DNA from 3 places in the Paenibacillus sp. FSL H8-0332 genome. Region 2 is predicted to be linked to each of the others. Evidence: a T-box and tRNA genes for the amino acid it is inferred to sense, from the RefSeq annotation. Region 2 holds a T-box; the other regions hold tRNA genes.
What was found. The T-box of region 2 lies ahead of NST43_RS14970 (alanine--tRNA ligase). A T-box ahead of a tRNA ligase gene usually reads a tRNA of that ligase, here a tRNA-Ala.
Positions count from the first base shown of each region.

Region 1: it has a tRNA-Ala gene. The T-box ahead of NST43_RS14970 (alanine--tRNA ligase) is inferred to sense a tRNA for this amino acid. The anticodon was not compared.
Region 3: it has a tRNA-Ala gene. The T-box ahead of NST43_RS14970 (alanine--tRNA ligase) is inferred to sense a tRNA for this amino acid. The anticodon was not compared.

Region 1 is NZ_CP150145.1:7,300,879-7,310,863, forward strand. It holds gene NST43_RS31980 (radical SAM protein) at 1-276, shown strand, start outside; gene rpmE (50S ribosomal protein L31) at 402-599, shown strand; RNA gene ffs (signal recognition particle sRNA large type) at 646-914, shown strand; gene dnaX (DNA polymerase III subunit gamma/tau) at 1,130-2,899, shown strand; gene NST43_RS32000 (YbaB/EbfC family nucleoid-associated protein) at 2,949-3,260, shown strand; gene recR (recombination mediator RecR) at 3,297-3,896, shown strand; gene NST43_RS32010 (hypothetical protein) at 4,100-4,366, shown strand; gene NST43_RS32015 (pro-sigmaK processing inhibitor BofA family protein) at 4,395-4,661, shown strand; rRNA gene NST43_RS32020 (16S ribosomal RNA) at 4,964-6,522, shown strand; rRNA gene rrf (5S ribosomal RNA) at 6,648-6,764, shown strand; tRNA gene NST43_RS32030 (tRNA-Ile) at 6,812-6,888, shown strand; tRNA gene NST43_RS32035 (tRNA-Ala) at 6,918-6,993, shown strand; rRNA gene NST43_RS32040 (23S ribosomal RNA) at 7,216-9,985, shown strand, end outside.
Region 2 is NZ_CP150145.1:3,486,111-3,496,095, reverse strand. It holds gene NST43_RS14985 (serine hydrolase domain-containing protein) at 1-1,118, opposite strand, end outside; gene NST43_RS14980 (DUF5808 domain-containing protein) at 1,152-2,228, opposite strand; gene NST43_RS14975 (GntR family transcriptional regulator) at 2,225-2,626, opposite strand; gene NST43_RS14970 (alanine--tRNA ligase) at 2,779-4,644, opposite strand; T-box leader at 4,718-4,962, opposite strand; gene NST43_RS14965 (M23 family metallopeptidase) at 5,004-6,008, opposite strand; gene NST43_RS14960 (response regulator transcription factor) at 6,218-6,943, shown strand; gene NST43_RS14955 (HAMP domain-containing sensor histidine kinase) at 6,940-8,709, shown strand; gene NST43_RS14950 (VOC family protein) at 8,779-9,198, shown strand; gene NST43_RS14945 (SRPBCC family protein) at 9,274-9,699, opposite strand; gene NST43_RS14940 (helix-turn-helix domain-containing protein) at 9,737-9,985, opposite strand, start outside.
Region 3 is NZ_CP150145.1:6,321,565-6,331,549, reverse strand. It holds gene NST43_RS27470 (Mrp/NBP35 family ATP-binding protein) at 1-150, shown strand, start outside; gene gerD (spore germination lipoprotein GerD) at 218-931, opposite strand; gene NST43_RS27460 (KinB-signaling pathway activation protein) at 1,060-1,650, shown strand; gene NST43_RS27455 (PPK2 family polyphosphate kinase) at 1,783-2,604, shown strand; gene pdaB (polysaccharide deacetylase family sporulation protein PdaB) at 2,633-3,436, opposite strand; gene NST43_RS27445 (stage II sporulation protein M) at 3,516-4,181, shown strand; gene NST43_RS27440 (hypothetical protein) at 4,376-4,606, shown strand; rRNA gene NST43_RS27435 (16S ribosomal RNA) at 4,957-6,515, shown strand; rRNA gene rrf (5S ribosomal RNA) at 6,641-6,757, shown strand; tRNA gene NST43_RS27425 (tRNA-Ile) at 6,805-6,881, shown strand; tRNA gene NST43_RS27420 (tRNA-Ala) at 6,910-6,985, shown strand; rRNA gene NST43_RS27415 (23S ribosomal RNA) at 7,210-9,985, shown strand, end outside.

The DNA of each region.
Region 1 (9,985 bases), 3.7 Mb from region 2:
TTGATCTTCCCTGGGGTTACAGACCGGGAGGAAGAGATTGAAGCAATGGTGGAATTCGTCAGACGTACAGATCTTAAGCTTATTCAGATGCGCAATCTGAATATTGACCCGGAGAGCTATCTGGAGCTTATTCCCCCGGCCCGGGGTGAGATCCTTGGCATGAAGACCATGCTGGAGATCTTCCGTGAGGAGCTCCCGGAGGTTGTCATCGGCTCCTTCACCCATGTTCCTCCGGCGGAGCTGGCCCGTGCCAAGCAGCGCAGAGTACAGCTCTAGGCCCCCGGATGTAAGTGCGGCCAGCCTATTGCAGAGCTTGGGCTTCACGTGCTAGAATGTAGCTTGCGTTTATCATATAACTCTAGGTCCGCATGAGGCTTAGGGCGTGAGAGGTGAGATTTCATATGCAAACAGCCATTCAACCCAAGTACAATCTAACGAAGGTAACCTGCGCTTGCGGTAACACTTTTGATGCCGGCTCAACAGTACAGGAGCTTCGCGTCGAAATTTGCTCAAGTTGTCACCCGTTCTTCACCGGCAAGCAGAAGTTCCTGGATGCCGGCGGCCGTGTGGACAGATTCAAGAAGAAATACGGCATATAATATGTATAGTTGATTTTTGCCTGTCCGTAAGCTATACTTATCTTCGCCGTGCTAGACGGGGAGGTAGCGGTGCCCTGTAACTCGCAATCCGCTGTAGCGAGGTTGAATTCCTGTTAGAGGTGCTGTCGATGTGAGGCCTTGGTTCCTATGGGCTGTGTTGACGGCTTGGTCCTCCGCAATGAGTGCTTGTGAACCTGGTCAGGTCCGGAAGGAAGCAGCCATAAGTGAGTTTACTCTTGTGCCGGAGGGTGGCCTAGCCCGAGCAGTTTTGTAGGGTTACCGCTTGGATCGCAGCCATCAATAACAGGTGCACGGTTTATATACGGTGATAATAGCGTCTTTGCTACAAGCAAAGATGCTTTTTGTTTTTCTAGGTAAGTTTGGCAATAAGATAATATTTCCCGCGATGACTAATATCCTTCCTTATCGGATGGTAAAGCTGCATCTACTTGGTCAAAGAGTTGGGAATATAGTATAATAAGTTAGCGACAAATGCCGGAAAGCGGCAGCCTGAGAGAGGGTAATGCATAGTGGAACATATCGCACTGTACCGTGCCTGGCGGCCGCAGTCGTTTCAAGATATGGTAGGGCAGCAGCATATTATCCAGACGCTGCAGAATGCGATCCGCGAACAGAGGGTTTCGCATGCCTATCTGTTCAGCGGACCGCGGGGGACCGGTAAGACGAGTGCAGCCAAGGTATTGGCCAAAGCAGTCAATTGCGAGCGGGGCCAAGGTCCTGAACCCTGCAATGAGTGTCCGTCCTGTCTGCGGATTACCGCAGGCAACATCATGGATGTCCAGGAGATTGATGCGGCATCCAACCGGGGCGTTGAAGAGATTCGCGATCTGCGGGATAAGGTGAAATATGCACCTACCGAAGTACGCCGTAAAGTGTATATTATTGATGAAGTGCATATGCTGACAACAGAGGCATTCAATGCCCTGTTGAAGACGCTCGAAGAGCCTCCGCAGCATGTGATGTTTATACTGGCGACCACCGAGCCGCATAAGCTGCCAGCTACAATTATCTCGCGTTGCCAGCGGTTTGATTTCCGCCGGGTCTCGCTGGAGGAACAGACGGGCCGCCTGACCGAGATTTGCCAGAAGGAAGGCATTACAGCAGATGCAGATGCTCTCCAGTATATTGCCCGCCTGTCTGACGGGGGGATGCGGGATGCGCTTAGCATTCTGGATCAGATCTCTTCCTTCACAGACGGGAATGTAACCTATCAGCAGGTGCTGGGGATGACCGGGGGAATTCCCTCCGAACAATTCGCGCGTCTGGCTAATGCCATTCTTGAGAGTGACATGGGACAGCTGCTGGAGCTTGTGGAGCAGATGATGCATGAGGGTAAGAGCGCAGATAAATGCCTGGAGAATCTTCTGTATTATTTCCGTGATTTACTGATGATCAAGATGGTGCCTGGAGCAGACCAGCTAACGGACCGCGTGCTGAATCCGGCCGATTTCCGCGACATGGCTGAGGCTTTTACCCGTGACCGGTTATTCCTGATTGTGGAGACGCTGAGCCGCTATCTGGGAGAGATGAAGTATGCGACCCATCCGCAGACTATATTCGAGGTAGCGCTGATGAAGCTGTGCAGCGGTCCGCAGGATGCTGCTGCTTCACCTGCAGGTGTTCTGGCAGTGAATGCAGCCGCGCCTGCAGCCGCGAATGGTTCTCCGCAGGTACAGTCTGGTGAGCTGGACCAGCTCAGACGGCAGATTGCCGCGCTGGAGAAGAAGCTGGAGCAGGCTATTCAAGCCGGTGGTGTTGCCAGCGGCGGGCGTGAGCAACCGCCTCCGAGAACAGCCGCTCCGAGTGCTCCGCGCGTATCCTCGGCCTCTAAGCTCCCGCCGCAGCTGGATAAGTATATTGCGGGTAAGGACAGTCCTGATTTTAGCGCGGTATATAAGCAGTGGAGTCTTGTTCTTCAGGGTGTGAAGGAAGAGAAGGTCACGGTACACGCGTGGTTTGTGGACGGTGAGCCGGTGGCGGTAATGGAAGATGCAGTGCTGGTTGCCTTTAAGAATACCATTCACCGGGACACGACAGAGAAGCCTGCGAACCGGCAGGTCATCGAGAATGTAATGGCTGCCAAGCTGGGTAAGCCGTACCGGCTGGTAACTATGATGATGCGCGACTGGAATGAAGCAGCGACGAAATCTGCGTCCTCGGCCAGTACAGAGGAGCTGCGTCTGGAGCATGAGCACGAGAGCGGCGAAGGCAAGTCCGAACCATGGATTGATGAGGCGATCCAGCTCTTTGGAGAAGACCTTGTTGTCATAAAAGAATAAGGATTCAGCTATCAGCGCAGAGATGCGCATCCCAAAGGAGAGATGATGTATGAATAATATGAACCAAATGATGAAGCAGGTTAAAAAAATGCAGGAGCAGATGCTCAAAGCCCAGGAAGAGCTAGGCGGCAAGACTATTGAGGGTTCTTCCGGCGGCGGCGTGGTTACCGTTCAGGTGAACGGCCACAAGAAATTGCTGTCCATTCAGATCAAACCGGAGGTTGTTGATCCGGAGGATATCGAGATGCTGCAGGATCTGGTGATCACTGCTGTTAATGATGCTCTTACCCAGGCTGAAGATTTGGCTAATAACGATATGGGTAAATTCACCGGCGGAATGAAGATCCCTGGTTTATTCTAGGCTTACTCCACTCCCGACCAAAGGAGAACCATTACTTTGTATTATCCAGAACCGCTAGCCAAGCTGATAGAAGCTTTTACACGTTTGCCCGGTATTGGTCCGAAGACAGCCGCCCGGCTGGCCTTTCATGTGCTGAATATGAAGGAGGACGAGGTGATTGATTTCGCCAAAGCCTTGGTCAGCGTCAAGCGTAATCTTCATTATTGCTCGGTCTGCTGCAACATTACGGATACCGACCCGTGCCGGATCTGCCAGGACAAAACCCGCGATGCTTCGGTAATCTGTGTGGTTCAGGACTCGAAGGATCTGGTAGCTATCGAACGAACCAAGGAATTTGACGGCTATTATCATGTGCTTCAGGGTGCAATCTCACCCATGGAAGGCCTAGGACCGGATGATATTCGGCTGAAGGAGCTGCTGACCAGACTTAGCGATGAACGGGTGAAGGAGCTGATCATGGCTACCAATCCCAACATCGAGGGGGAGGCCACTGCCATGTATATCTCCCGTCTTGTCCGTCCGTTCGAGATCAAGATCACCAGGATAGCCCATGGCTTGCCTGTAGGCGGCGATCTTGAGTATGCGGATGAGGTAACCCTGTCGAAGGCGCTGGAAGGCCGTCGTGAGCTGTTCTGAGTGATGTGCAGTAGTGTTATGAGTATAGGGAGCCCGCGGGCTCCCTTTTTATTTTCCCTAAGAGTCGTTGCTATTCTGCTAAAAGTTATGCTAATCCCCGTCTCCGAGTTCTAAGTTTGTCCCTATTCCGATATGTATGAGATTAACGGGTGTGAATCACCGGTTGCATCTGCAGTTATTCATATATCTTAGGAGGGATTGCAATGGGATGGTGGAATACCAAATGGCTGAGCGGGAATATCGACAAGGAGAAGGTAGCGGAGACTGAAGAGGAATGGGGCACGGTGTACCAGGAGGTTTGCAAAGCGCAATCTGAATGGGAGAGAGCGTATTTGATGTTTGATGAGGCACGGGGCCAGGATCAGATTGACTATGCGATCTATATTCTGGAGGCGGCTGAACGTAAATATCAGATACATCTAAAGGATGCCAAGAGGCTCGGGCTTAACCGGAGCCAGTTACAAGTATGAGCACACATAACTTGCGAGGGGGAATTCGATGCTAAGAACTGTTGCTTTGAGTGTACTGATTATATCGGGGGCGCTGCTGATCCTAACGGTATTTAGGAAAAGGCTGGGCTGGTCATGGCTGAGCGTATTTGGAACCCATCTTATATTGGCGGCGCTTGGCATTTATATTGTTAACTTCTCAGGGGTTCTAACGGATCTGCACATACCGCTTAACCCAACAACCATAGGTGCTGTAACCATTCTTGGGCTGCCGGGAGTAGTAATGTTACTGGGTTTAAAATTAACTTTGTTTTAGTGGTTGACGAAGACTCCTGATTCATGATACATTAAGTCTCGGCCCTTTGGACAGGTGATCCTCGGATTACTTGCTGGAAGCTAAAGCGAAAAAAGAAAATAAAAAAACGCTTGACTGAAACGAGGGTGCTGTGATATATTATAAAGGTCGCTGCTGAGACAAACATCAACGACTAAAGATGAGACATTGATCTTTGAAAACTGAACAACGAGTGAGTGGGAAATCGCTTCGGTGAGATCCAAAATGAGAATGAAAATTCTCGTCAGATGTTTCAAAATGAGCAATCGCTCTTTCTAAATACCAATTTGGAGAGTTTGATCCTGGCTCAGGACGAACGCTGGCGGCATGCCTAATACATGCAAGTCGAGCGGAGTTATGATGGAGCTTGCTCCTGAATAACTTAGCGGCGGACGGGTGAGTAACACGTAGGCAACCTGCCCTCAAGACTGGGATAACTACCGGAAACGGTAGCTAATACCGGATAATTTCTTTCCTCTCCTGAAGAGAGAATGAAAGGCGGAGCAATCTGCTACTTGGGGATGGGCCTGCGGCGCATTAGCTAGTTGGTGAGGTAACGGCTCACCAAGGCGACGATGCGTAGCCGACCTGAGAGGGTGAACGGCCACACTGGGACTGAGACACGGCCCAGACTCCTACGGGAGGCAGCAGTAGGGAATCTTCCGCAATGGGCGCAAGCCTGACGGAGCAATGCCGCGTGAGTGATGAAGGTTTTCGGATCGTAAAGCTCTGTTGCCAGGGAAGAACGTCCGGTAGAGTAACTGCTATCGGAGTGACGGTACCTGAGAAGAAAGCCCCGGCTAACTACGTGCCAGCAGCCGCGGTAATACGTAGGGGGCAAGCGTTGTCCGGAATTATTGGGCGTAAAGCGCGCGCAGGCGGTCATTTAAGTCTGGTGTTTAAACCTTGGGCTCAACCTGAGGTCGCACTGGAAACTGGGTGACTTGAGTACAGAAGAGGAAAGTGGAATTCCACGTGTAGCGGTGAAATGCGTAGATATGTGGAGGAACACCAGTGGCGAAGGCGACTTTCTGGGCTGTAACTGACGCTGAGGCGCGAAAGCGTGGGGAGCAAACAGGATTAGATACCCTGGTAGTCCACGCCGTAAACGATGAGTGCTAGGTGTTAGGGGTTTCGATACCCTTGGTGCCGAAGTTAACACAGTAAGCACTCCGCCTGGGGAGTACGGTCGCAAGACTGAAACTCAAAGGAATTGACGGGGACCCGCACAAGCAGTGGAGTATGTGGTTTAATTCGAAGCAACGCGAAGAACCTTACCAGGTCTTGACATCCAACTAACGAAGCAGAGATGCATCAGGTGCCCTTCGGGGAAAGTTGAGACAGGTGGTGCATGGTTGTCGTCAGCTCGTGTCGTGAGATGTTGGGTTAAGTCCCGCAACGAGCGCAACCCTTGACTTTAGTTGCCAGCAGGTTAAGCTGGGCACTCTAGAGTGACTGCCGGTGACAAACCGGAGGAAGGTGGGGATGACGTCAAATCATCATGCCCCTTATGACCTGGGCTACACACGTACTACAATGGCCGGTACAACGGGAAGCGAAGCCGCGAGGTGGAGCCAATCCCAGCAAAGCCGGTCTCAGTTCGGATTGCAGGCTGCAACTCGCCTGCATGAAGTCGGAATTGCTAGTAATCGCGGATCAGCATGCCGCGGTGAATACGTTCCCGGGTCTTGTACACACCGCCCGTCACACCACGAGAGTTTACAACACCCGAAGTCGGTGGGGTAACCCGCAAGGGAGCCAGCCGCCGAAGGTGGGGTAGATGATTGGGGTGAAGTCGTAACAAGGTAGCCGTATCGGAAGGTGCGGCTGGATCACCTCCTTTCTATGGAGAATCGTTTCCTGCAACGGAAACATTCAAATCGGAAGCTAAAGCTTCCACAATAGAACCTTCGGGTTCGAACACTCACTCGTGTTCAGTTTTGAAAGAGCAAGTCTCTTTCGTATGCGTTTGGTGGCGATAGCGGAGGGGTTCCACACGTACCCATCCCGAACACGACCGTTAAGCCCTCCAGCGCCGATGGTACTTGGACCGAAGGGTCCTGGGAGAGTAGGACGCCGCCAAGCGAACAATCAATTCATTGATTGCTTCACTACTGTATGTTTTGTTATATGGGCTTTTAGCTCAGTTGGTTAGAGCGCACCTCTGATAAGGGTGAGGTCGGTGGTTCGAGTCCACCAAGGCCCACCATATAACAAATTTGAATTGAATACCTATTTGGGGCCATAGCTCAGCTGGGAGAGCGCCTGCCTTGCAAGCAGGAGGTCAGCGGTTCGATCCCGCTTGGCTCCACCAATTATTCTTTATAACAGTATATGCACATTGTCTGTTATTCCGAACATCACAGCCGTGATTGTTTCACAATAACAGCAACTTGATCCTTGAAAACTGGATACCGAAATGAATTTGCGTTTTAGAACATTCCTTTAAGCTGAACTTGTGTAAACAAGTTTCAATATTTTAGTGATGCTAAGCGAAGGTTTTCGATTGTGCAAACAAGCGAAACGCCGGAGCATTGGTTAAGCTACTAAGAGCACACGGAGGATGCCTAGGCGCCAGGAGCCGACGAAGGACGTGGCGAACAACGAAACTGCCTCGGGGAGCTGTAAGCAAGCTTTGATCCGGGGGTGTCCGAATGGGGAAACCCAGCTGTGGTAATTCGCAGTTACTCGTATCTGAATACATAGGATACGCAGAGGCAGACCAGGGGAACTGAAACATCTAAGTACCCTGAGGAAGAGAAAACAATAGTGATTCCGTCAGTAGCGGCGAGCGAACGCGGAACAGCCTAAACCAAGGGGCTTGCCTCTTGGGGTTGTGGGACGTCTCATATGGAGTTACAAAGGAAGATGGTAGGCGAAGAGGTCTGGAAAGGCCCGCGATAGAGGTAAAAGCCCTGTAGCCTAAACTGTGTTCTCTCCGAGACGGATCCCGAGTAGTGCGGGGCACGTGAAACCCCGTATGAATCCAGCAGGACCATCTGCTAAGGCTAAATACTACCTGGCGACCGATAGTGAAACAGTACCGTGAGGGAAAGGTGAAAAGCACCCCGGAAGGGGAGTGAAATAGAACCTGAAACCGTGTGCTTACAAAAAGTCAGAGTCCTCTTTATGGATGATGGCGTGCCTTTTGTAGAATGAACCGGCGAGTTACGTTTAACATGCAAGGTTAAGGTGAGAAGCCGGAGCCGCAGCGAAAGCGAGTCTGAATAGGGCGATTGAGTATGTGGACGTAGACCCGAAACCGTGTGATCTACCCCTGTCCAGGGTGAAGGTGCGGTAACACGCACTGGAGGCCCGAACCCACGCATGTTGAAAAATGCGGGGATGAGGTGGGGGTAGCGGAGAAATTCCAATCGAACTCGGAGATAGCTGGTTCTCCCCGAAATAGCTTTAGGGCTAGCCTCGGTGAATGGAGTCGTGGAGGTAGAGCACTGATTGGGTGCGGGGCCCGCAAGGGTTACCAAGCTCAGTCAAACTCCGAATGCCATGTACTTCTTGCCGGGAGTCAGACAGTGAGTGCTAAGATCCATTGTCAAAAGGGAAACAGCCCAGACCATCAGCTAAGGTCCCCAAGTGTGTGTTAAGTGGGAAAGGATGTGGAGTTGCACAGACAACCAGGATGTTGGCTTAGAAGCAGCCACCATTGAAAGAGTGCGTAATAGCTCACTGGTCGAGTGACTCTGCGCCGAAAATGTAACGGGGCTAAACACACCACCGAAGCTATGGCTAGATGCTTTGCATCTGGGGTAGGGGAGCGTTGTATGTAGGTTGAAGGTGTACCGTAAGGAGCGCTGGACAGCATACAAGTGAGAATGCCGGTATGAGTAACGAAAAGATCAGTGAGAATCTGATCCGCCGAAAGCCCAAGGTTTCCTGAGGAAGGCTCGTCCGCTCAGGGTAAGTCGGGACCTAAGGCGAGGCCGAAAGGCGTAGTCGAAGGACAACAGTTTGAAATTACTGTACCACCGTAATCCGCTATGAGCGATGGGGTGACGCAGGAGGGTAGTGACGCGGACTGATGGATATGTCCGTCTAAGCAGTGAGGCTGGTGTGTAGGCAAATCCGCACACCACTCAGGCCAGGCTGTGATGGGGAGCGAAAATTACAGTAGCGAAGGTCATGATCTCACACTGCCAAGAAAAGCCTCTAGCCAGGAGAAGGTGCCCGTACCGCAAACCGACACAGGTAGGCGAGAAGAGAATTCTAAGGCGCGCGGAAGAACTCTCGTTAAGGAACTCGGCAAAATGACCTCGTAACTTCGGGAGAAGAGGTGCCTCGGTAGGGTGAATAGCCCGAGGGGGCCGCAGTGAAAAGGCCCAAGCGACTGTTTAGCAAAAACACAGGTCTGTGCGAAGCCGTAAGGCGAAGTATACGGGCTGACGCCTGCCCGGTGCTGGAAGGTTAAGGGGAGTGGTTAGGGGTAACCCGAAGCTGTGAACCGAAGCCCCAGTAAACGGCGGCCGTAACTATAACGGTCCTAAGGTAGCGAAATTCCTTGTCAGGTAAATTCTGACCCGCACGAATGGCGTAACGACTTGGGCGCTGTCTCAACGAGAGATCCGGTGAAATTTTAATACCTGTGAAGATGCAGGTTACCCGCGACAAGACGGAAAGACCCCATGGAGCTTTACTGCAGCTTGATATTGAATTTGGGTACGATCTGTACAGGATAGGTGGGAGCCGTTGAGGCAGGAGCGCAAGCTTCTGCGGAGGCGCCGTTGGGATACCACCCTGATCGTATCTAGGTTCTAACCTAGTGCCCTTACCGGGTACGGGGACCGTGTCAGGCGGGCAGTTTGACTGGGGCGGTCGCCTCCTAAAGAGTAACGGAGGCGTTCAAAGGTTCCCTCAGAATGGTTGGAAATCATTCGCAGAGTGCAAAGGCATAAGGGAGCTTGACTGCGAGACCTACAAGTCGAGCAGGGACGAAAGTCGGACTTAGTGATCCGGTGGTACCGCATGGAAGGGCCATCGCTCAACGGATAAAAGCTACCCTGGGGATAACAGGCTTATCTCCCCCAAGAGTCCACATCGACGGGGAGGTTTGGCACCTCGATGTCGGCTCATCGCATCCTGGGGCTGAAGTAGGTCCCAAGGGTTGGGCTGTTCGCCCATTAAAGCGGTACGCGAGCTGGGTTCAGAACGTCGTGAGACAGTTCGGTCCCTATCTGTCGTGGGCGCAGGAAATTTGAGAGGAGCTGTCCTTAGTACGAGAGGACCGGGATGGACGTACCGCTGGTGCATCAGTTGTTCCGCCAGGAGCATGGCTGAGTAGCTACGTACGG
Region 2 (9,985 bases):
TGAAGCAGGATTTCGCTGGCCAGAAGCTGGTCGTACGTACTGCTTCCGCCGGAAGAGACGACAGCTGCCGCCATCTCCTGTTCGGGAAGCACAACGAGCGACGCGTGATAGAGAACCGTGTCCCCGCCTTTGGTCAGTGCCTTCATTCCGTATTCCCCGAAGGGATACAGATCGATGCTGTCCCAGCCGAGACCGTATCCGATGGAGTTGTCCGCATCATCAGGCCAGAGTGCCGTCTTGTACTCGTCTTGTGCCGCGGCCGTAGCCAATTTATCAGACAAGACCTCTTCCTTTTTCCCCGTGAAAACTTGTGAGAAACGAACCAAATCCTCCGCTGTGGAATAAATACCTCCGGTTCCGATCACGTTGACCGTCTCGTTAGGAAGTTGTCCTGTATAGGTAGGATAATAGAGCCCCGCCATCTTCACTTCCTCCAGAGAATCGAGCGGCGTCTTCGTATTAACCATACCTAGAGGTTCCGTGATAAATCGATGGATATAAGAGGTGAAGTCCATGCCGCTGACGCGCTCGACCACATTCTGGGCTAGTGTAAATCCGTCATTGCAGTACACTGAATAAGCACCCGGATCCGCCTTTAAGGTCTCATCAGCCAGTTGTTTCAGCAGTGTGTCGTAGGCGTAAGTATCCTTATCATTGAATAAAAAGACGTTAGTAAACGAGGATCCCATTAAACCGGAGGAATGATTCAGCAGCATACGCGGCGTAATCTGCTTGTAACGTTCATCCTTCATCGTAAACTCGGGAATATACTGGACGACCGGCGTATCAAGACCGATTTTACCTTGCTCGACCAGCTGCATAACGGCAACCGTGGTAAACATTTTACTGGTTGAGCCGATCCCGTACATCGTGTCTTTCGTGAGCGGCCTCTGTCCCTGCTCATCATTCTTGCCGGATTGGCCGGATACGGTGATGTGACCATGATCGATAAGGGCGTATTGCACGCTGTTCGTGTCGTAAGTACTTGTGAGGAGAGCTGCTTTCTCCTGTGCAGCTTTCAGGGTGAGTTCCACAGGTGGGTTGTCGTTACAGGCGGTTAACAGCAGAAGCAGACACAACAATAGCATAACTACAGTTATCCAACGATTTCTTATCATTTGAACTCCCCTTCACTATAATTCTTCAATTCTTCATTTATTGAATAAAGGAAAAACAAGTATAGTTTCGATTACCGGAACGGCTAAGATCCCGGCGGCTATGATCTTACTGCACGGATTGGCCATATTGATCGTCCAGCCGAAACCATGATTGTTTGGTATCATCAACGCCGGATCTTCAGGATTCATGTAAATGAGGCCGAGCCACTTCCAGTGCCTTTCCTCCAGCGATGGAACGTCTTTTAGCTGATCAATACCCTTGATCCGTATGTAAAATATGATGCAGATTAGTGCCACGAAGAGCGTTGTACAGAGCGCCATGCCGGATAGGGCGAGCAGATTGCCGCTCCAGCCGTACAACGCTATGGCTTGCGCCACACCATAGAATACAACCATTAGGAACGAGGCTCCCCAAGCTAGAAGCGAATGGATTTTCTTTAGCTTCAGCTGTTTTTGCAGCGAACCTTCCCGGTCCTGGGGATCAAGCGAAGTTCTGGCACGGCTGATCAGCAGACTGTAGCAGACAAACACGGTGATATTCAGCGCTTGCACACTGTTCAGCATGAACACGGTCCACACGGATTTGTTGAAATGAAAATTTCCGAGAATCAACAATTGCGGAATCGTATCCCACCTTGCAATAGCAAAGAAGATGCATAGCGCCATAACGGCAGCATTTGCCGAATACCACCAAGTGCGTAGCACCGGACTATGCGTCCGGCTGACCATCAGACTTGCTGCGCGCTTCGTCTGCACGACAACCTGCCAGCCTCTGGCAGCCTTCAAGCGTTGCACGGACATCCGGCTGAGCCAAACCGCGAAGGATGAAGCAATCATTAAAAGCAAGATGGATGTCGTCAAAATCAGGAGACCCCAGGCCGGTTGATCGCGAAGCCATAACAAGCAAGCCCACCCGATGACGACCGCAAAACCACTGATAAGCAAAGCGTAATTCCGGCGAATGGCACGGATGGACGGGTCATTCAGAACATCCTCCGGCAGAACAATGCCGAACAGAAATGTCCTTAATCCGCGATAGACCTGTAAGCTGAGCATCAGAGTAATCATCAAATAACTTCCGAAAATAATAATCATCGGTTCTTGTGTCAATGTTGTTCCCCTCCGCGAATTCTGATTATATCCTGGTACACCGATCTGCTCTCCTGTGCGAATATCTCTTCCGCCATGCCTCGTACGGCAGCTGCAGCAGCAAGAGACCGCAGCTGCCGCCGGAGCTTCTCCGCGAACACCTCTGTCACACCGGGCATCCCGCCCGGCTGAACAATAACGCCCGTCTTCCGGTTCACTTGAAGTAAGCCTTCCTGCTTGAGCAAATTGTAGGCTTTATTGACGGTATGGAGATTGATCCCGAGGTCCTCCGCCAGGCTTCGGATCGACGGAAGCGGATCGCCTGGCTTCAGCTTGCCAGAGGCGATCCCCTCAACGATTTGGTCAACCAGTTGAGTGTAAATGGGGGTTTCCGATTGCAGATCAAGCTCTATGAACACGAATAACCCTCCTTCTTTATCTGTTATATTACATATATAACAGATAGAATAATGCTAATCAAGTTAAAGATGAAGATAATTCCATATTTTCCAGTAAGGGTCCCTTAAAACTGAAAAACCCGCGCTGGGCGCGGGCATTTATGGGGACTATGTTATTCTCCAGCGACAATGACTCCCTTAATCCTTCTAACTCCAGCAGCAGAAGATTGTTCTTTTTGAATACTGAACCTTCCTAAGGTTGTGGTATCTGCTACATGAGGTCCTCCACATACTTCCCGGCTCCATACTTTTCCTTCGTGATCTTGGAGGGTATACACCTTTACGATATCCGGATATTTATCCCAAAAGTTCCCTTCCACATTACTTTCTTTCGCTTCAAGTTTAGGCAGCTCTGAAATATAAGTAACTGCTTTTGATGAAATCGCATCATTGACATACTTCTCCACCTTAGCTATTTGCTCGGGCGTAAGTTTTTCATCATGGTTGAAGTCAAACCGTAATCGTTCGGAAGTAATATTACTTCCTTGTTGGTGAACATGATCACCTAGAACTTCCCTTAAACCAGCAAGTAATAAATGAGATACCGTGTGCAGTGCGGTTGTTTCTGCTGAATGTTCAGCTAATCCACCTTTAAATTTACCTGCAGAAGCAGTTCTGCTCATTTCAGTATGTTTCTTTGCCGCCTCTATATAAGACGCCTTGTCCTCCATGCTATATCCACTTTCTAAAAGAAACTCTTCCGTCAACTCCAAGGGAAACCCATAGGTTTCGTAAAAATAAAAGGCATCTGCACCTGTAACTTTACCCTTATTCTTAAGGTGTTTTTGGATTTCAACTTCTCCTTGCTGTAACGTTCTATAGAAAAGATTTTCTTCCTTATTTACGATTTCGATAACTTTCTCTTTATTGCCGATTAAATCTTCATAAGCGGTTGCTTCATCAATATAAACTTCAGACAACAGACCCACAAAGCTTCCTTGTATCCCTATTTTTTTACCTGCACGAATCGCCCTTCTTAATAGCCTTCTTGTTATATACCCTGCATCACTATTTGCTGGCGCTGCACCGTCATTAATGAGAAAAGTAGCCGCTCTTACATGATCCAGTATGATTCTAAACGACTTTAAATCGTCAGTATAGGATTGACCGCTTAGCTCCATCAACTTTTTCTTGGGATTAAGGAAGAAAGCCGTATTAAAGATATCCTTATCACCATTAAGGGCTGTTGCAACCCTTTCTAATCCGCCTCCATAATCAAGATTGGGATTTTGCATTTTTACGAATCCTGTCTCTCCTTTTGTGTAACACATAAATACGTTGTTCCCAATTTCCAGGAATCTGTTGCTTTCAGAAGCAGGATGGTCCAGTGAATCACCGCCCGGTTCAAGATCATAAAACATTTCACTATCAGGTCCACCAGGTTCACCAACAGGCATATGGAGTGGACTTCCGGCCCGGCTCCACCAGTTTTCTTTTTCATCGTATAAGAATATTTTCCCGCCTCTAGATGCCCCATATTGCCAGGGATCATCTTCAATGATGGGGTCTATCCCAACGGATTTGAATTTTGCTGACCAGAGTTGAATCGCTTCCGCATCTTTCGGTATATTTAATTCGTCACTTCCTGCGAAAGCACTGATATACAGCCTGCCCGGATCCATCCCTAATTCGATGATATGCCAATGCCAAATGGCATCGATTTGCTTTTGCTTATAGTTATGTTCATTGGCTTTGAACTCCCACCGGCCGATCATTTCAAAAAATGTCAGATGCGACGTATCCCCTACTTCATCGATATCCACTGTCCTCAAGCACTTCTGAATATTAGCGATCTCATTGCCTGCCGGATGCTTTTCCCCCAATAAATAGGGAACCATTGGCTGCATTCCGCTTCCTGTAAACAACGTCGAGGGATCATTTTCCGGTAACAAGCTAGAAGAAGGTACTTGGCTAGCCCCTATTCCTTTCATAAAATTAATATATGATCTCCTTAAATCATCTGGTGTCATTCTCACCATGCTGGGTCCCTCCATCAAATATTATTTATGCTAAATAAAACAAAAAAGCCCTAAGCTGACATGTTTCTTGTCAACTTAGGGCGAACGATTATGTCCGTGTTACCACCTAACTTCAGATTGCTCTGCGCTCTATCAATTACGGGATTTCTCCGATACTGTTTCCTGAATAACGGTGGAACTCCGTTGAAGCCTACTAAGATTCCTCTGTTCGGTCCACAGCTCCGAGACTGCTTCACTATTAGATCAATGAAGATTCGCACCAACCATCTTCTCTCTGTGAGATCCTTAATAGTTACTATTTCTCATCATAGCCTTTTCGTTTTAAGTTAAAGCAATGCTAGCACAATCTGCTTGCTTCGTCAATTGGTCAGTCCCTGAAAAGAATTCCCCCGTGTCAGGATCTGACTCTGATCGGCCCAGCGGATCTGAATCGAACGGGAAGTGAATAGATCGGGCCCGTCCGATACTTGAAAATGCAAGTGTGCTTCACTAGAGTTCCCTGAATTACCAAGATGTCCGATGAGATCTCCCTGCTGGACGTTATCCCCTTTTTTGACGGCTACACTGCCTTTCTTGAGATGTGCTGTAATGCTGTGCTCCCCGTTTCCATGATCAATGACCACAACATTCCCTGCCGGTTCTTCAGCGTTCATCACGCCCGGAGTGTTATCCGGGATGTCATTTTTGACTTCAACTACCCTTCCCTCTGCTGCTGCATAGAGTGGCTCACCAAAAGCATAATAGTTCTCATTGTCCGTTCCTTTGCCTTGATAGCTTGCATCATCCTGAGTGCGAATAATGTCGAGTGCGTAACGCTGTGTTTCATGAGCATAATGATAGTTGGACAAGACATCGTTTCCTCCCCAGAACACATACCATTCGCCCTTCAACGGAAACTTGAATTCTGTCTTGGTCAATGCCTTGTCCGTTGCTTCATGTGTCTCAAGCGGCTGAATAAGCAGCCCCTCAATCTGGTGATCTTCGGCAAAAGAGGCTTGAAGCCCCTTAGTCCCCGTCTGATCCTTCCACGAACGATCAACCAGATGGTTCAGCTTAACTTCCGTAACCTTGTTCCATGAAGTAACGCCTTCCATAAAGCTATCGACAGACGTCTTGAATTCGTCCAGCGATATGATTCCCTGTAGTTCCGGACTCATCTGCTTGTAGATGTCTTCCTTCGATCCCTTCATTAAGGTATCCATGAAATTGTCAGGTGTAATCATTACGTCCTCCTTGGCTGTCTGTTCTACCGGTAATTGTTCTTGTGGTTCAGATGCTTCCGAGGTGCCGCACGCAGATAACATCACACACATGCCAAGTGCTGCGGCAAGCAGCTTCCAGCTTTTCGAATATACTCTAGTCATTTCCCTGTACTCCTTTGTTAGAACGATATCTTTCCAGTCCAGTGTACGACATCAATCTTATCTACCGTCTAACCTACTCTTACGTCTATCATAACTTTGAGGCGTGCTACATCGCCAAAATTAAGCATCCGTTAAGGTTGCCGGCACGCAACACAGCGTTTCAGAATGGTATGATACTTATATAAAAAGCTGGGAGGCTCTATTTCGTCATGGATGAAGTTTCAATTTTGCTTGTTGATGATGAACAGGCGATTCTGCATATGCTCCGAACGGTATTGCTCAAAGAACAATTCCTGGATATTGATACGGTCACTACCGGTGAAGACGCGATTGCTGCATGTAAAAAGAAAACCTATCACTGCATCGTGCTGGACGTGATGCTCCCAGGCCGAAGCGGGCTGGAAATCTGCCCATTTCTGCGTCAAATTACAGACGCCCCTATTCTCTTTCTGACTGCGAAAACAACCGATTATGACAAGCTGACCGGCTTCGCGGTTGGAGGAGACGATTATGTCGTTAAACCCTTTAACCCGCTGGAAGTAGTCGCACGGATCAAATCCCTGCTGAGACGATATTTGCCCAGACAGACGGAAGCAGAAAAACTGCCGCAGGAAGGTATCTATGATTATGGACGCTTTCAGGTCATGGAGCCAGCCTGTGAACTCAGAGTAGAAGGTCAACTCGTGAACTGCCCTGCGCTGGTATACCAGTTGCTGCTATTCTTTTGCAAACATCCCAATCGTATCTTCACCAAGTCTGAATTGTATGAGCGGGTCTGGGGATCGGAGGCTCTTCGGGATGACAACACCGTCATGGTTCATATTCACCGGATTCGTGAGCGTATTGAGGCTGATCCCTCCAACCCTGAACTATTGGTGAACGTTCGCGGATTGGGCTATAAGCTCATTCAGTCCGACCTGGGGCATGGGCGATGAGTGTACGTCGCAGATTGATGACGCGGTTCATTGGCCTGCTTGCGGGTACGGTGATTCTGATCCTGCTCATCGGCGGAAGTATAGCTTTCTGGGTCATTCAGCAGCTGAATGAGGCCAGCCTTGTTGAAGATTTTGCCACTGTCGGGCTCGACCAGCTAATCAGTACAGCCGAGATATTGCCGGACGGCAGTGTTAAGTATGATCCCGGGCTGCTGAAGCGAATCGAGGAGAACAAAGGCTGGCTTCAGATTCTCGATGAGCAAGGCCGTGTGCTGGATGCTTTTCATACCCCTCCCGATGTGCCGAATCACTATAAACCTGGAGAGCTCATATCCTATTGGCAAGGACAAAAGCCCTTTCCCTACCAGTTATATCTGCTTATCCGGGAACGTAAAGGGATCAATTTCACCCTGCTGTATGGAGAGAATAACCAGGCTGTAAGCATGCTGGAGCAAGCATATAACGGAGGGCATTATGCCGATAACAAGCTTGAACTGGCACCCGGGCAGCAGGACATTATTCGCACGGCGGATGCCTATCTTCAAATTTTGGATGAACAGGGACGCGTGATTACTTCTTTCAACAAGCCCGCAACAGGTATCCCGGACAGCTACAGCATCCAGGATCTCATTCTCCGTACACGTTATCCTGCCCGGTATGGAGTGACTACAGTGACCAGCTATGATGAGCAGAATCATTCTACCTGGATGCTGAGTGTTCCTCTTGGAAGTAATCCGGCGGGTAGCAATGAGAATCCCTTCGGGTTTATTTTGGGTCCTGCCCTGATTGCACTTCTGGTATGTATTATCAGCTTGCTTATCCTGCTTGCTGTCTGGTATGCCAACCTGTTCGGTTATCCCATGCTTCATATGCTCCAATGGCTGCAGCGGCTTGAACGCGGACAATATGAGGAGCCAGCCGGCCCCCGCGGCAGGCCGCTTAGCCAGAAGAAGAACGGGAAATGGCGGCGAAACTATCGGGTATATACGGAAGTGTTACATTCCATCCAGACGTTATCCGATACTTTGAGACAGGATAAAGAACTCCGCAGACAGACCGACTCTTTGCGTGAGGAATGGATTGCTGGAATCACCCATGATCTAAAGACACCTTTGTCCTCCATCCAGGGCTATGCACACATGCTGGAAGCAGAGAAATACCAGTGGACTTCAGAAGAAGTCCGCGAATTCGCGGGCATTATGCTGGACAAGTCCATGTACATGGACAGGCTGGTAAACGACCTGGCCATGACATACCGTCTGCGTAGTGGCGGATACAAGCCCCCTATTGAGCTAACGGATATCAATGCTCTGCTTCAGGATTTGGTACATCGCGCTGAACGTAACCCGGCTTATGGCGAGGGCCGTATTACTTTCCAGCCTGCCCAGATTGAGGTACAAGGGCATGTACACATTCCATCCTTTGAACGGATCGTTGATAATCTGACAGCTAACGCCCTGCTGCATAATCCGCCGGACACGAAGCTGATTGTCAGTGTGCAGTCAGGTGAAGAGGCAGGCGATTTCATCGTTCAATTTACCGATAATGGGCGCGGGATGGATCAGGAGACGGTGTGGAAGCTGTTTGAACGATACTACCGTGGCACAGATACAGCGGCACCCGATGTCGGCTCAGGCCTTGGCATGGCGGTAACCAAAGGGCTGATCGAGGCCATGCAAGGGCGAATAGAGGTCTGTTCTAATCCCAAAGAGGGAACACAAATACGTTTGATATGGGATGTTCATTCGAGGGCTGGAACAAAATAATCCAGAGGTTCTGATGTGGTATAATCATGTGAAACATTTGAAAATATTGAACAAAGAGGTGTTTTGAACATGGCATTAACCTCCGTATTCACCAGCCTCAACCTGCCTGTGAAAAACGTAGTACAATCGAAAGCATTCTTCACCGGACTCGGATTTGAGCTCAACCCTGAGTATCCTGATAACGAGAATTCGGTAGCCCTCTTAATCGGCGACAACCTGCAGGTCATGCTGATCCATCAAGCCTTCTTTAATACACTTACGGAGAAAGAATCCGTCGATACGGGCAAGTATGCGCAGATGACGATTGCTTTGGCCTTGGAGAGCCGGGAAAAGGTCGATGAAATCGTGAACACGGCACTCTCCTTAGGCGGGAATTTGCACGCTGAACCTGAAGATCATGAGTTCATGTATCATTGGGGCTTCGTGGACTTGGACGGCCATCTGTGGGCGATTAACTACTATATGAGCCCGGATGCGGCACAAGGTTGAGCTAACGAAGAGTACGCTCGTACTCAGATTTCAAAAGAAGACGCCGGGCATCCTCCCCGGCGTCTTCTTTGATAGTCAGTTGTGTTCGGTATACGCTTTAAAATTGTCCATGATCGCCTGCCAGCCTGCTTGCTGGAGTTCGACGGGGTTGGCGTTTTCCGCATCGAATGTTTGAATGATCTTCGTCTCATTCCCTTGATCAACGAACGTAATATCCACTCTTCTTCCGTCTTCAATGGTGTAGCTGATTACCTCATGCTGATTCACGACATCGTATACGCCGCCAAAATCAAAGCCCATGCTGCCATCCTTCGCTTCCATCCGTGTCAGAAAGGTGCCGCCAGCCCGCAGATTGTTCTCGGCTCTCGGCGCATGCCAGTCCTCGGACGCCTGATTCCACTTCGTTATGTGCCCCGGCTCGGTCCAGTAGCGCCATACCTTCTCGATAGGGGCTTGAATCACGGCTTGTACGGTTACTTTCGTCGGTTGATTTGCTTCCATTTCGATGGACACCTCTCTCATGATCTTCGTCGCTTGGTTACTTACCATTGTCTCCTAACTGCTTGTGCAATATCCCCTGGAGTATCACTTCAATGGCCCAGAAGAACCTCTCCTTGGAGGCGGTATCCCCCGAGAATAAATCAGTCTTCAGACTGTTCATCAACGGAAAACGTACCGGATCTGCTTCGTTATAGTAACTTTGGGCAGTTGCCATCAGTTCGTTTGCTCTCTTAGCCTTCTCCAAAGCAATGGAAGACACGTACAGCAGCAATAGGTCCGTTCCCCA
Region 3 (9,985 bases), 2.8 Mb from region 2:
ACAGAGCTGCTGGCCCAGGTGCCGCTGGGTGCACCGGATAACCATATCTCCGAGCCGGACTTCTCACCGTCGGTCTATAAGGCGGACACGGCTACCGGAATATTGTTCGCAGACATTGCAGACAAGCTGATTGCCAAATACGAGCAATAAGTAACATTCCGCGATGCGCATGTAAAAATAAGGCCTGCCCCATTCCTGGGGCAAGGCCTTATTTGAATTACGAACCAGATCCTGAACCGGAATCGTCGCCGCCTTCCTGCTTTTCTCCACCGCCTTCTTTTTCCTCCCCGCCGCCTTCGCCTTTCCCTGCATCCTTTTTCTCAACCTTGGGCTGCAGCTCATCCTGAACTACACTTTTGAGCAGAGTAAGGACTTCCATACGGAACAGCGGATTTTGCATAGCCTCCTGCATAATGGTCATGGACTGCTTGCGGTAATCCGGAGTCTTGGTAAGATCGAGGAACATTTTCATCATTTCGGGCGATTTCATGATTTCTCCAACAGACTTCTGATAAGTCGGGTCCTTGATCAATTGAAGATGTAATTCCTTGCTCTCTTTATTAATCGCTTTGGCAAAATCCCCGGCAAATTGCGGGTCGGTCATGATTTTTTCGATTTCCTTCTGATACTCGGGTGCTGTGAGGGTATCCTTAACGGCGATCCGGACCTGCTCTGTCGTCTGCATAGGCATCATTTTCATGCTTACTCCGCCACTGCCGCCGCCACCCTCATCTGAGCTGGGGGTAGACAGGGCTTCCTCTACTGCCTTTTTACCTTCGTCGCTCTTCAATATATCTACAACCATCGTCTTCATTTCCTTATATCCGCCCTGTCCACCGGAAGAAGAACTGCTCTGTTCGCCTCCGCAGGCGGTTAACGTGATCGCCAAGCCGAGTGCCAAGCCTCCAGACCATAGAGCCCTCCATTTCATTGGCGCTGCCCTCCTTTATTAGAATCAATGATTGTAGTATGCCGCCCGCAGGTACATTTATGTTGAAGTGTAATGGTTTTTTGACGGTAACCTTGGTAAAATAAATCTGACACGGGGAGGTGAAGGCGCTGAGCTTAAGAAAATGGTTTTATTTGTTCTGGACCACGCTTTTGATCGGTGCAGGCGGAGCCGTGATTGCCGGTCTTGCTCTGCAGATAGTGAATGGCGGAATTCAATTTAAAAGCACCGCCGACTTTTTCCTCTACGCCCTGATTCTTCTTGGGTACGGAGCGCTTGTAAGCGTATACGCCCAGCTCGGATTTTTTGCTTATCTGATTCTCAACTATACGGGCATCGGGGTGTTCCCGCGTAAGGCTTGGCGTTACATACAATTGGTGCTGGCTGTGCTAGCTCTGCTTGAGCTAATGTTCCTGCGCACCTTTGTCAGCGGAGACCGCAGCGTCCGATCGGATTTGACGCTGGGCCTGGCTATTCTGTTAACCGCACTTATTGTGTCCTGGTTCAAAATGCGCAGTACGAACGCTTCGGCCTGGGTCCCGACTTTTTTCTTCATGACAGCTATTACTATAGTGGAGATTATCGGCGTCCTGCGGATCGGGGTGGACAGCGCCACCATCTTTATTCTTGTACCGCTTGTCGCCTGTAATGCGTTCCAGATTCTGATGCTGCACCGTGTACTGAAGCCGGCCCCACACTAACAATAGCAATCGCGCCAAAACCCCGCCCCTCTGTATACAACCAGGGAGCGGGGTTTTGGCATTGCCTGTAGAGAGCGGTTAGAATGAAGATGAAGAGGTTAATCTTAAAGAACAGAGTGGAGGAGGGAATATATGAACATCAAGCGCTATATGATAAAAGACACAAGTGAAACACGCCTGAAGGACCTCGATCCAGATGAACGGGGAGACTTCAAATCCAAAGAAGAAGCCGAAGCCAAAATGGAGAAGTTGAAGGAACGGCTGGTCAAGCTGCAGGATATCCTTTTTGCACAAAAAAAGCACTCGCTGCTGGTCATCCTGCAAGGAATGGATTCAAGCGGAAAGGACGGAACCGTCAAACATATATTCTCCGGCATTAATCCGCAGGGGTTCATCGTAACCAGCTTCAAGAAGCCCTCACTGGAGGAGGAAGCACACGATTTCCTGTGGAGAGTCCATATGAAGACCCCGCCCAAAGGCTATATCGCCGCATTCAACCGTTCGCATTATGAGGATGTGCTGGTGCCCCGCGTGCATGACAGTCTCAGTAAAGAAGATGCCAAGCGCCGGTTCCGCTACATCCGCCAGTTCGAGGAAATGCTGGCGGAAGAGGGAACGACGGTCATTAAGCTCTTTCTGCATATCTCCAAGGAGAAGCAGCTGGAGAAGATTAAGGAGCGGCTTGACGATCCGGCGAAGCACTGGAAATTCGATGCCAGTGATCTGCAGGAACGCGAATACTGGGACGATTATCAAAAAGCGTATGAGGATGTTTTCCGGGAGAGCAGCATAGATAAGGCCCCGTGGTACTGGATTCCTGCAAATCACCGCTGGTACCGCAACTATCTGGCGCTCAAGATTGTGGTCAAAACCCTGGAGGGGCTTGACCTGAGCTACCCGAAGCTGAATACGCCGACGCCGGATATCTCTCAGCTGATCTCTCCGCGCCACTAATGCTAAATGTTATGCAGGGCTAAACGAGCTACAATCCTGCAGCATCTTCCAGGCCATCATCCAGCCATGCGGAATCGCGGACTTCCTTGCCGCTTGCACTGCTTTGGCTGATCAGCTCAGAGACGGTTACGAACTCATACCCCTGGCTGCGCAGCTTATCAATGATCTGAGGCAGGGCTTCATGCGTTTGTTTGCAGGAGTCGCTGGCATGCAGCAGCACAATATCTCCGGGATGGGCTTTGCTGGTTACACGGTTAACGATGTTATCCACACCTATGTTCTTCCAGTCCAGTGAGTCCGTGTCCCATTGAATGACTTTGTAGCCTAGATCGGTAGCCACCTGCAGGACTCTTTTGTCAAAATCACCGTTAGGCATTCTGATCAGGTTGGGCTGAGAACCGGTTAACTCCGTCAATACTGTATGGGCCGTACTGATCTGTGTGCGTATTTCATCATTGCTTAGCGTACTGTAGTTCACATGCTTGTGGCCGTGGCTGCCGATTTCGAACCCGGCGTCTTTGATGCTTGTAACAATCTCAGGATGGGTTTTGCTCCAAGGTGAGGACAGGAAGAATGTCGCTTTATCCACCTTTTTGTCTTCCAGCACCTTCAGAATCGGCTCGGGCCTTTTCTCTCCCCAGCTAATGTCGAAGGTTAAGGCAATCTGCTTCTTTTCCGTCGGAACACTGTAAATGGCAGAAGGGGCAGCTTCAGAGAATACAGTGATATTGCCCCTCTCCACATAGACAACGCCGGCGGTAAGAAGCGCAGCGGCAAAGATGTACAGGAACCGTTTGATCTTTTTGCCGCTAAATACATAAAAAGAATTCATAAAGTCAGCGCTCCTCTCCCATGCGAAATGCTTGTTTGTTCTAAATGTATGCTCGTACAGGGCGCTTATGACCTCAGATATGAATCAATCGATACGAATTGCAATTAGGCTGAGTCCAAATCAGGAGGTACGCATGTTATCTTTTAATACATTTATCAAGGATTTAAGGACAATTCACACAGCACTTCTATTGGCTACAGTACTGTTCATAGCAGGGGGAATCTTGGGATGGATCGGCACAGGAAGTCTGCAGCAGCTGCTGAATGAGCAATTGAAGGGGATCAGTAAGATTAGCGGGAACCTTAGAGAGTCGTCCAATCCGCAGTGGAGCTTTTTCGTATTCATTTTTCTGAACAATAGTATCAAAAGCGTAGTCATCATTTATCTGGGTGCCTTATTCGGCCTCTTACCCGCGTTCTTCCTGTTAATCAACGGTGCGGTTATCGGTTATCTGATTCATTTGTCCGCAATACAGGGACAGGATCTGTTCACGCTGATTGTAAAAGGACTGCTGCCGCATGGCATTATTGAGATTCCGGCCATCATTATTGCCTGCGCCTTTGGGCTGAAGTTCGGCAGCAAGGTGCTGTCTGCACTTTTGGGAGTAATGAAGCGGAGCAGGGCAGAGACGGTGAATTGGCAGGCCTTTATGCGGCAGACCTTCACCGCCTCTGTCTGGATCGTGATTCTGTTATTAGTTGCAGCAATCATCGAGAGCACAATTACATTTTGGCTTTTATCATAAAATCCCGGGGAATTGTGCATAACAGTAAAGCCGAAACATTTGAATCTGTATTATGGTTATAGATTCAGTACTCCGGTTAATTTAGTGTAAGCACTTCAATAAGAGCTTCCCACATCAAATGGCTTTTTTGAGTGAGATGAAATAGCGTTTGATGATTTTGGATAACTATGAATTTCATGAAGGAGGCCAGGCTTATGTTGGGAATGTTATTCAATGAGAAGGAATGTAAGGAACTGGACTATGTTTTGCGCAAAGAGCTGGATGAGATGCTACTGGATATGAGTGACCAGCGTTTAGATCAGAACATTAGGCATGCGATTGCCAATCGATATAAAACGGTTTTCCGTATGTATGCGCGTTTTGCTCCACAGAAAGAGCTGTCTAAGTATGCGTGGGGTGGACGTTCTTCGCAGTTCAAGCACTAGGTTTGGATGGGGCTGATAACCGGAATAAATAAAATGAATCGAATAGCTTGACGAAAAGGGAGCCGACATGATACATTATATCTCGCGCTCCTTTTGAATGTTTAAAGAGAAGACGCAGGCAAGAAATAATGAAAAATAACTTTTTCAAAAAAAAGCTTGCCAAACAACGAAACACTATGATATATTATGAAGGTCGCCGCTGAGATGCGGTGAAGAGCTAAAATGAGACATTGATCTTTGAAAACTGAACAACGAGTGAGTGGGAAATCGCTTCGGCGAGATCCAAAATGAGAGAATGTAACAATTCTCGTCAGATGTTTCAAAATGAGCAATCGCTCTTTCTAAATACCAATTTGGAGAGTTTGATCCTGGCTCAGGACGAACGCTGGCGGCATGCCTAATACATGCAAGTCGAGCGGAGTTATGATGGAGCTTGCTCCTGATTAACTTAGCGGCGGACGGGTGAGTAACACGTAGGCAACCTGCCCTCAAGACTGGGATAACTACCGGAAACGGTAGCTAATACCGGATAATTTCTTTCCTCTCCTGAAGAGAGAATGAAAGGCGGAGCAATCTGCTGCTTGGGGATGGGCCTGCGGCGCATTAGCTAGTTGGTGGGGTAACGGCTCACCAAGGCGACGATGCGTAGCCGACCTGAGAGGGTGAACGGCCACACTGGGACTGAGACACGGCCCAGACTCCTACGGGAGGCAGCAGTAGGGAATCTTCCGCAATGGGCGCAAGCCTGACGGAGCAATGCCGCGTGAGTGATGAAGGTTTTCGGATCGTAAAGCTCTGTTGCCAGGGAAGAACGTCCGGTAGAGTAACTGCTGCCGGAGTGACGGTACCTGAGAAGAAAGCCCCGGCTAACTACGTGCCAGCAGCCGCGGTAATACGTAGGGGGCAAGCGTTGTCCGGAATTATTGGGCGTAAAGCGCGCGCAGGCGGTCATTTAAGTCTGGTGTTTAAACCTTGGGCTCAACCTGAGGTCGCACTGGAAACTGGGTGACTTGAGTACAGAAGAGGAAAGTGGAATTCCACGTGTAGCGGTGAAATGCGTAGATATGTGGAGGAACACCAGTGGCGAAGGCGACTTTCTGGGCTGTAACTGACGCTGAGGCGCGAAAGCGTGGGGAGCAAACAGGATTAGATACCCTGGTAGTCCACGCCGTAAACGATGAGTGCTAGGTGTTAGGGGTTTCGATACCCTTGGTGCCGAAGTTAACACAGTAAGCACTCCGCCTGGGGAGTACGGTCGCAAGACTGAAACTCAAAGGAATTGACGGGGACCCGCACAAGCAGTGGAGTATGTGGTTTAATTCGAAGCAACGCGAAGAACCTTACCAGGTCTTGACATCCAACTAACGAAGCAGAGATGCATCAGGTGCCCTTCGGGGAAAGTTGAGACAGGTGGTGCATGGTTGTCGTCAGCTCGTGTCGTGAGATGTTGGGTTAAGTCCCGCAACGAGCGCAACCCTTGACTTTAGTTGCCAGCAGGTTGAGCTGGGCACTCTAGAGTGACTGCCGGTGACAAACCGGAGGAAGGTGGGGATGACGTCAAATCATCATGCCCCTTATGACCTGGGCTACACACGTACTACAATGGCCGGTACAACGGGAAGCGAAGCCGCGAGGTGGAGCCAATCCCAGCAAAGCCGGTCTCAGTTCGGATTGCAGGCTGCAACTCGCCTGCATGAAGTCGGAATTGCTAGTAATCGCGGATCAGCATGCCGCGGTGAATACGTTCCCGGGTCTTGTACACACCGCCCGTCACACCACGAGAGTTTACAACACCCGAAGTCGGTGGGGTAACCCGCAAGGGAGCCAGCCGCCGAAGGTGGGGTAGATGATTGGGGTGAAGTCGTAACAAGGTAGCCGTATCGGAAGGTGCGGCTGGATCACCTCCTTTCTATGGAGAATCGTTTCCTGCAACGGAAACATTCAAATCGGAAGCTAAAGCTTCCACAATAGAACCTTTGGGTTCGAACACTCACTCGTGTTCAGTTTTGAAAGAGCAAGTCTCTTTCGTATGCGTTTGGTGGCGATAGCGGAGGGGTTCCACACGTACCCATCCCGAACACGACCGTTAAGCCCTCCAGCGCCGATGGTACTTGGACCGAAGGGTCCTGGGAGAGTAGGACGCCGCCAAGCGAACAATCAATTCATTGATTGCTTCACTACTGTATGTTTTGTTATATGGGCTTTTAGCTCAGTTGGTTAGAGCGCACCTCTGATAAGGGTGAGGTCGGTGGTTCGAGTCCACCAAGGCCCACCATATAACACTTCAATTGAATACTTACTTTGGGGCCATAGCTCAGCTGGGAGAGCGCCTGCCTTGCAAGCAGGAGGTCAGCGGTTCGATCCCGCTTGGCTCCACCAATTATTCTTTACAACAGTATATGCACATTGTCTGTTATTCCGAACATCACAGCCGTGATTGTTTCACAATAACAGCATCTTGATCCTTGAAAACTGGATACCGAAATGAATTTGCGTTTTAGAACATCTTTTAGCTGAAACTTGTGTAAACAAGTTGAAATAGTTATTAGTTGCTACTAAGCGAAGGTTTTCGATTGTGCGAACAAGCGAAATACCGGAGCGTTGGTTAAGCTACTAAGAGCACACGGAGGATGCCTAGGCACCAGGAGCCGACGAAGGACGTGGCGAACAACGAAACTGCCTCGGGGAGCTGTAAGCAAGCTTTGATCCGGGGGTGTCCGAATGGGGAAACCCAGCTGTGGTAATTCGCAGTTACTCGTATCTGAATACATAGGATACGCAGAGGCAGACCAGGGGAACTGAAACATCTAAGTACCCTGAGGAAGAGAAAACAATAGTGATTCCGTCAGTAGCGGCGAGCGAACGCGGAACAGCCTAAACCAAGGGGCTTGCCTCTTGGGGTTGTGGGACGTCTCACATGGAGTTACAAAGGAATATGGTAGGCGAAGAGGTCTGGAAAGGCCCGCGATAGAGGTAAAAGCCCTGTAGCCTAAACTGTGTTCTCTCCGAGACGGATCCCGAGTAGTGCGGGGCACGTGAAACCCCGTATGAATCCAGCAGGACCATCTGCTAAGGCTAAATACTACCTGGCGACCGATAGTGAAACAGTACCGTGAGGGAAAGGTGAAAAGCACCCCGGAAGGGGAGTGAAATAGAACCTGAAACCGTGTGCTTACAAAAAGTCAGAGCCCTTTCTATGGGTGATGGCGTGCCTTTTGTAGAATGAACCGGCGAGTTACGTTTAACATGCAAGGTTAAGGTGAGAAGCCGGAGCCGCAGCGAAAGCGAGTCTGAATAGGGCGATTTAGTATGTGGACGTAGACCCGAAACCGTGTGATCTACCCCTGTCCAGGGTGAAGGTGCGGTAACACGCACTGGAGGCCCGAACCCACGCATGTTGAAAAATGCGGGGATGAGGTGGGGGTAGCGGAGAAATTCCAATCGAACTCGGAGATAGCTGGTTCTCCCCGAAATAGCTTTAGGGCTAGCCTCGGTGAATGGAGTCGTGGAGGTAGAGCACTGATTGGGTGCGGGGCCCGCAAGGGTTACCAAGCTCAGTCAAACTCCGAATGCCATGTACTTCTTGCCGGGAGTCAGACAGTGAGTGCTAAGATCCATTGTCAAAAGGGAAACAGCCCAGACCATCAGCTAAGGTCCCCAAGTGTGTGTTAAGTGGGAAAGGATGTGGAGTTGCACAGACAACCAGGATGTTGGCTTAGAAGCAGCCACCATTGAAAGAGTGCGTAATAGCTCACTGGTCGAGTGACTCTGCGCCGAAAATGTAACGGGGCTAAACACACCACCGAAGCTATGGCTAGATGCTTTGCATCTGGGGTAGGGGAGCGTTGTATGTAGGTTGAAGGTGTACCGTAAGGAGCGCTGGACAGCATACAAGTGAGAATGCCGGTATGAGTAACGAAAAGATCAGTGAGAATCTGATCCGCCGAAAGCCCAAGGTTTCCTGAGGAAGGCTCGTCCGCTCAGGGTAAGTCGGGACCTAAGGCGAGGCCGAAAGGCGTAGTCGAAGGACAACAGTTTGAAATTACTGTACCACCGTAATCCGCTATGAGCGATGGGGTGACGCAGGAGGGTAGTGACGCGGACTGATGGATATGTCCGTCTAAGCAGTGAGGCTGGTGTGTAGGCAAATCCGCACACTACTAAGGCCAGGCTGTGATGGGGAGCGAAAATTACAGTAGCGAAGGTCATGATCTCACACTGCCAAGAAAAGCCTCTAGCCAGGAGAAGGTGCCCGTACCGCAAACCGACACAGGTAGGCGAGAAGAGAATTCTAAGGCGCGCGGAAGAACTCTCGTTAAGGAACTCGGCAAAATGACCTCGTAACTTCGGGAGAAGAGGTGCCTCGGTAGGGTGAATAGCCCGAGGGGGCCGCAGTGAAAAGGCCCAAGCGACTGTTTAGCAAAAACACAGGTCTGTGCGAAGCCGTAAGGCGAAGTATACGGGCTGACGCCTGCCCGGTGCTGGAAGGTTAAGGGGAGTGGTTAGGGGTAACCCGAAGCTGTGAACCGAAGCCCCAGTAAACGGCGGCCGTAACTATAACGGTCCTAAGGTAGCGAAATTCCTTGTCAGGTAAATTCTGACCCGCACGAATGGCGTAACGACTTGGGCGCTGTCTCAACGAGAGATCCGGTGAAATTTTAATACCTGTGAAGATGCAGGTTACCCGCGACAAGACGGAAAGACCCCATGGAGCTTTACTGCAGCTTGATATTGAATTTGGGTACGATCTGTACAGGATAGGTGGGAGCCGGTGAGGCAGGAGCGCAAGCTTCTGCGGAGGCGCCGTTGGGATACCACCCTGATCGTATCTAGGTTCTAACCTGGTGCCCTAATCGGGTACGGGGACCGTGTCAGGCGGGCAGTTTGACTGGGGCGGTCGCCTCCTAAAGAGTAACGGAGGCGTTCAAAGGTTCCCTCAGAATGGTTGGAAATCATTCGCAGAGTGCAAAGGCATAAGGGAGCTTGACTGCGAGACCTACAAGTCGAGCAGGGACGAAAGTCGGACTTAGTGATCCGGTGGTACCGCATGGAAGGGCCATCGCTCAACGGATAAAAGCTACCCTGGGGATAACAGGCTTATCTCCCCCAAGAGTCCACATCGACGGGGAGGTTTGGCACCTCGATGTCGGCTCATCGCATCCTGGGGCTGAAGTAGGTCCCAAGGGTTGGGCTGTTCGCCCATTAAAGCGGTACGCGAGCTGGGTTCAGAACGTCGTGAGACAGTTCGGTCCCTATCTGTCGTGGGCGCAGGAAATTTGAGAGGAGCTGTCCTTAGTACGAGAGGACCGGGATGGACGTACCGCTGGTGCATCAGTTGTTCCGCCAGGAGCATGGCTGAGTAGCTACGTACGGACGGGA